Linked DNA regions of Stieleria sp. JC731. The protein of the gene in region 2 binds, or shares a complex with, the protein of the main gene of each other region. Links are inferred from orthologs where the notes say so. Each region holds a gene or a part of one and is shown on either strand. Other genes may lie near its edges.

Region 1 (3,326 bases), on a different replicon or contig from region 2:
AACAGATAAAGCTGCTCACGCGGAATTCGCCTAAACTTACTGCCTGGTACGCGAAAGCCTTTTAGCGAGCCATTGTCAAAGCAACGAATGATCGTTTGCTGACTGACTTTGCAAATTTTCGCCGCTTCGCCTGTCGTAAAGACCGTCTTTGTGGTCATCGCAGAAACCATCCTCCCTGCAGGACGAGCCGTTTCCCAACCTGTGCGTTAGTCGGTGGGCCACTTGGCTTTCGCAAAGCTCGCCCATCACGCGCGTCTTTCCGTGCTATTCAAAAGTCTGCACAACTGTGTTAGTCACCAAACCAACACGACACGCCTCTTTTAGCAAAACCTCCACGCTTCCACACAAGAGCACTTCGCCGCATTCTGTGCGAAAAACGCAGATAACAGCAAACTCCAAAACCCTCAAGTTTGCCGATCTTGCCCGACCAGCGAATCTTACCAATCTAACCGGCTAGGTCAAGATAGGAGAGCCTGGGTTGCTGGCCAAAGGCGATAGCTCACGCAAGATTGTTAATGTCGAGTTTGCGTTTTCACATGCCAACGGTCAGTCACCGAAGCCACAAAACGGCGAAGTAAAATTCCGCCGAACGCTTCGCTTCGCTCGCGAAACTGGAAATCGATTCGCTTTACCGAGCACGTTGCCTTTGATTCAACCAATCGATTGCTATCAAAGCGACTTTGATTTTGCTTCTTTCGAAGGCGCTTCCAAATAAGCCAACAAGAGCGCGATGTCGGCTGGCGTGATTCCGCTTATTCGCTGTGCTTGATCAAGAGTAACCGGACGAATCGAACTTAGCTTTTCCCGTGCTTCGGTACGCATGGCCGTGATGGTGGCGTAGTCGAATGAGATCGGAATCTTTTTCTTCAGCATCCGCTGCTGTCGGGCAACCTCATCTCGTTGCCGACTGACGTAGCCTTCGTACTTGATGTCATAGACGACTTGCTGTGCTGCTTGAGGACCGATCGTTGAAAGCTCACCAACGATGCCACACATCGTTTCCCAATCGACTTCGGGCCGACGTAGATAGACGTCGCCTTTGACATCACCTTTAGCGGTGCTGACCTTTGCCGCCGAAAGCAATTGCAAAGCGCGATCGATATCATCGAGTTTCTGCGCAAATCGCTGACGTCGATTTTCGCTAATCAGACCTAACTTGTCAGCATCGGCAGTCAGACGCCGATCTGCGTTGTCTTGGCGAAGCAATAAACGGAACTCTGCACGACTGGTAAACATTCGGTAAGGTTCGTCCGTTCCACTGGTAACCAAGTCATCAACCAAGACACCGATGTAGGCTTGATCGCGGGTTGGCACCCATGTTGATTTTCCGGCAACCAGTCGTGCCGCGTTCAGACCAGCAATCAGGCCCTGCCCTGCTGCTTCTTCATAGCCGGTTGTTCCGTTGATCTGACCGGCCAAAAACAACCCTGGCACCAGCTTCGATTCCAAGTGCGGCCACAACTGCGTTGGCGGACAATAGTCGTATTCGACAGCGTAGCCGTAACGCATGATCTGGGCTTTTTCCAAACCTTGAATCTGCCGGAACATCGCGTCCTGAACGTCGCGCGGCAAACTGGTCGAAATCCCGTTGACGTAGATCTCTTCGGTGTGATGGCCTTCGGGTTCTAAGAACAACTGGTGTGAATCTTTGTCTGCGAATCGCACCACTTTGTCTTCGATCGACGGGCAATAGCGTGGCCCGCGTGAATTGATTTGCCCGCTATACATCGGGGCACGATGCAAGTTGGCGCGAATCAGATCGTGTACCGCTTGATTGGTCATTGCGATATGGCAGGGAACCTGCTGGACATCCAATGAATCGTTCAGGAACGAAAAAGGCTGCGGATCGTCATCGCCGGGCTGCTCTTCCAAATTAGCGTAATCGATCGTCCGTCGATTCAATCGCGCCGGTGTTCCGGTCTTGAAGCGATCGATCTCGAATCCCAATCGACGTAGTGCGCCACTGATCCCAGTCGTGGTGCCTTCACCGGCGCGACCGCCGGCCGTTTTGGCATCACCTGTGTGCATGATGGCTGACAAAAACGTTCCTGTGGTTAGCACGACGGCTGGGGCGCGGTAAATCGCGTCGCCACGTACTTGGACACCAACAAGACGTTCGCCATCACCACTGGTTTCGGTCAGTAGGTCTTCAACCGTTTCTTGTCGCAGATCAAGGTTTTCTTGAAGCTCAATCGCGTGCTTGATGTACTGCTGATAGGCCCGCTTGTCCGCTTGGGAACGTGGGCTGTGCATGGCTGGCCCCTTGCGTCGATTGAGAAGCCGAAACTGAATTCCGGTTGCGTCGATCGCATGCCCCATCAATCCACCAAGGGCATCGACTTCACGAACGATCTGCCCCTTGGCGACTCCGCCGATCGCCGGATTGCACGACATCTGCCCAACGGTATCCAGATTGGTGGTCAGCAGCGCCGTCTTCGCCCCCAATCGAGCCGCCGCAGCAGCGGCTTCCGTTCCGGCATGGCCGGCCCCGATCACGACGACATCGTATTCATATTCAATCATGACTGAACGTTTCCAGTTGTTGATCTCACTTCCGTTGGCCTTACTTCTAGGGGGGGCTAACCAAGGCCTGCCCGACCATCGCTTCCTGATTTCCACTGTTTCGCAATCAAGATCATCGGCCCTGGCTGCCGACCACAAAAGCAGTGTGTACCGATTTCACTCGACTTTGACGATTTTGATGACTGTCATTGGCCCAGATCCATCGACAAATCGCAAGCGGCATTCCCTAGCCGGTTTGTATTTCGCACCGGCTGATTCCGCTGAATTGGCCGATTCAAGCGCCACCGGAACTCGCCCGATCATGCAATCGCTTCAGCAGCTGCGTTTTAGATTCTGCAGCTTCATTGACCGAGCGATTCCCCAATCGAGTCACCGGATTTCGGTTCCGACGGTCAGGCGTTGTCTGGGGGCCTTGGCTGTTTTGGGCGGCATAGTCGCCTGCCAAACGGCGTCCAGCCTAGCGGCGGATCCAACCACCTCTGACGACGTTATTGTCATCGCCTCTCGCACATTTGACATCCCATTTCACGTCAATGGACAGACATCCGACAGCAGCGTGAAACTTTATGTTTCGACCGACAAGGGGCAAAGTTGGCAAATCGCGACAGAGGCCCCTCTGCCAGTAGAAAAACTGCACTTTGAAGCGACCGAGGATGGCGAGCACTGGTTCGCGCACGAAACTACCACTGCGGATGCTCCGACACCGGCTGCACTATCGGCCGAACGGAAAATCTTGATCGACACCACCGGACCGGCGATTCAGCTTAGTGGTGAAGCCGATTTGGAAGGCGGACTACGCGCTC
Region 2 (3,203 bases):
TGCAAAGAACCTTGCTCGTGATGACATAGGTGTTCGATTTTGGCAGATGGCGGAGCAATAACTGCGGCTTTCTTTGGCGAACCTAAGGCGACGATTCAAGGTCCTTTGATTCAGTCACGTGCAGCACTCAATCAGTATTTACAACTCAACGGATGACTTGCCAAATGTTAAATGACGACGGAATCGAACTTTGGCAGGTGGATGCATTCACGGATCGACCCTTCGCGGGAAACCCGGCTGCCGTTTGTGTATTAGATCGATTCCCCTCAGATCGATGGATGCAAGATGTCGCGGCGGAAATGAACTTGTCCGAAACTTCCTTTGTCGTTGCGACTGATCGACCCGGACATTTCGACTTGCGTTGGTTTACGCCGGCAACAGAGGTCGATCTGTGTGGTCACGCGACACTAGCGACGGCGCACGTCTTGTTAGAACGAGACATTGTTGATCGACAACATCCAATTCGCTTTAACACACGCAGCGGCGAGCTACTTTGCGAGTATCGCGATCATTCGATCACCATGGATTTCCCATCGACCCCACCGAGGCCGTGTGACTCTGACACGCTGGCACGCGAAGCTTGCGATGCATTGGGAGTCGGCAAGGCGATTGTTCTGCAAAGTCCGTTTGACTTGTTGGTGATTGTTGATGACGGGTCTATCGTCGAATCGGCTCTTCCAGATTTTAGTGCCCTGACCAAGTTGCAAACACGTGGTGTGATGCTGACGAGTCCAAGTACCCGCGATGGGATTGATTTCGTTTCACGATTCTTTGCACCAAGCTGTGGGATCAACGAGGATCCGGTGACCGGGTCGGCGCATTGTTGCTTGGCACCGTACTGGGCGCAAGTATTTGGCAGGCAAGATCTCGTTGGCTATCAAGCTTCCTCGCGCGGCGGAATCGTGACGTGCAAGATAGTCGGTGATCGTGTCCACTTAAGCGGAAACGCCGTGACGGTGATGCAAGCTCGTCTCAAAGTCGCCATCGATCACTAATCTAGCGAAACGCAGGGCAGCGTCCAAAATGACATCCCTGCTATTTGCCGATACAGAATCGGCTGAAGACGCGATCCAAAATGTCATCGGTGTAGACCGCTCCGGTGACTTCGCCAAGATTTGAAACCGCTAAACGCAATTCGCTACTAACGTATTCGTGGCCGTCTTCGCCACGAACATAAGCCAGCGCCGAAGCGATGGCTTCTTCTGCGGCTTGTAAGCTACCGCGGCAGCGAGCTGCGGTCCCGATGACCGACGTCGAATCGCCAGAGCTTTGTTGCTCGATCGAATCGACGATGATCTGTTTTAGTTGATCGATCCCGGTACCTTCTTGTGCGCTGGTTGCCAGCCACGGTGACGGCGGATTGGTATCGGGGTGATCGCATTTAGTCGCGATCCACAGATCGATTGACGATCGCCGCTTTTCAGTCGCAAGGACACGCACCTTGTCGGCATCTTGCTGGAAATTTTGGTCGGTGTAGTCGACGCACCAAAGGCGGATATCTGCGTCATGCCCCGCACGGCCAGCATGGGATTGAGCTTGTCGCATGATTTGGTCGTCTGGCGATTCGCCTTCGACGATTTCCAGTCCTGCTGTGTCGGCTAGCAACAGGTTGTAACCGTCCAGCTCAATTTCAACCGAAACGACGTCACGGGTTGTACCGGCCACGTCCGTGACGATCGCCGCTTCACGTCCGGTCAATGCATTAATCAAACTGCTTTTACCGGCGTTGGGCAATCCGCGTAGCGCCAGGGTCCAACCAGATTTGTCACCACGGCGCTGGTCCATTTGGGTGCGAGCTTCGGCGATGGAATCTGCGATCGATTCCAATCGCGAGATTAGGTGATCGTCTTCGATGAATTGGATATCCTCGTCGACAAAGTCCAACCCGGCTTCGACATCCGCAAGAAGGTTCAGCAATTCCCCACGAAGCGATTCGATCGGTTTTGAAAGGTTGCCAGCCAACTGACGCAGCGCATGATCAAGCGCACCACGTGATTCGGCATCAATGACACCCAAGACCGCTTCGGCTTGGGCTAAGTCTAACCGTCCTGCTAGAAAGGCTCGCATCGTGAACTCGCCTGGTCTTGCCGCGCGGGCACCGACCGATGTGGCGGCATCAACGATCGACTGCAGAATCGGCAGCGAACCGTAGGTATGCAGTTCGACCGATGGTTGGCCGGTATAGCTTCGCGCGGTCGGCCAGATTAAAACGCGGACGGGGACAGAACCCAGCGGCGAACCTAAATCAATTTCGCCGTCGATGCGGTGCGGTCGTGTTAGCGAAACGGGTTCGATTCCCAATCGACTGATGACATCCAATGATTCAGAACCTGACAATCGGATCGCACCGCGCACCGCTTGGGTCGGCGGTGTTGCGATGGCAATGATTGTCTCGCAGATGTCGACCATGCCCGTTGTCATTGCTTTTCAGCCATCTTGTATCAGCTGTTGTGACCCAGCTCGATCAATGATTGTCTGCAGTCGAAGCCGGAGCTGAAATGTAGCGAGTGGACTGGGTTTTTGACTCTGACAGAGCTTTCAACTCTGATTGGGCTGTGGTGACGGATTCGTTTTGCGTTGCACCGCCGACACTTGGTCCGGCTGATTCCAAAGCGTTTAGCACCATACCCTGAGTGACCAAGTCTCGCAGAATGATGGGCTGCTTGGGTGACTTTCCAGGGTAGATCGCCAGCATCGGAATCGACTTACTGCCCAGTTCTGTTTCGAGCTTGCGAACCAGGTCTTCGGGTTGATCGGTCAAGTCAGCGAGCATGGCAACACCGTCAAGCGTCTCGAGCATTTTGCGAGTCTGCTCGGTATCCAAGGCAACCTCTTTGTTGACGATGCAGTTGACGCACCACGACGCGGTGAAGTCCAGCATGACGGTCTTACCCATCGCGTGCAGGTCTTTCAAGCGTTGTTCGTCGTACTTTTCCCATCGCAAGTGATCGTCAACGATGTATTCAACACCACCGCCTTCGGCGCGAATGACTGGTTTGGCGGTCAGGTAAGAAAACGATGCGATGCCAATCAAGACAGCGCTGACAACACCGATTGACCAACCGCGGATCTGTTTCTTCATCGATTCCCACGGTGGCACCTTGCCGATGATCCAGCAGCCGAACCAAACGCCGATGAGCGTCACGAATACGGGTAACTTCTGTGCGTCGCTGAATTGGTTGAAAAAGAATGCCACGGTGCCT

Evidence for each region.
Region 1: the proteins of LOC67_RS08985 (region 2) and mnmG are in contact, whole or in part, in a solved structure (PDB 9HIP), measured with the Escherichia coli proteins. The link is inferred for Stieleria sp. JC731 from one-to-one orthologs.

What each region holds. Positions count from the first base shown.
Region 1 is NZ_JAJKFQ010000001.1:1,151,913-1,155,238, reverse strand. Bases 97-3,096 are described here. They hold mnmG (tRNA uridine-5-carboxymethylaminomethyl(34) synthesis enzyme MnmG), read right to left. Parts: upstream 2,524-3,096; coding sequence 670-2,523; downstream 97-669. Other genes in these bases: LOC67_RS03750 (hypothetical protein), read left to right, coding at 2,522-3,096; LOC67_RS03760 (response regulator), read right to left, coding at 97-158. Also shown: more of response regulator, read right to left, coding at 1-96; more of hypothetical protein, read left to right, coding at 3,097-3,326. UniProt on the Escherichia coli protein: NAD-binding protein involved in the addition of a carboxymethylaminomethyl (cmnm) group at the wobble position (U34) of certain tRNAs, forming tRNA-cmnm(5)s(2)U34.
Region 2 is NZ_JAJKFQ010000002.1:885,525-888,727, reverse strand. What follows is about bases 223-3,099. They hold LOC67_RS08985 (tRNA modification GTPase), read right to left. Parts: upstream 2,410-3,099; coding sequence 1,036-2,409; downstream 223-1,035. Other genes in these bases: LOC67_RS08980 (protein-disulfide reductase DsbD family protein), read right to left, coding at 2,465-3,099; LOC67_RS08990 (PhzF family phenazine biosynthesis protein), read left to right, coding at 223-995. Outside these bases: more of PhzF family phenazine biosynthesis protein, read left to right, coding at 165-222; more of protein-disulfide reductase DsbD family protein, read right to left, coding at 3,100-3,203. UniProt on the Escherichia coli protein: Exhibits a very high intrinsic GTPase hydrolysis rate. Involved in the addition of a carboxymethylaminomethyl (cmnm) group at the wobble position (U34) of certain tRNAs, forming tRNA-cmnm(5)s(2)U34.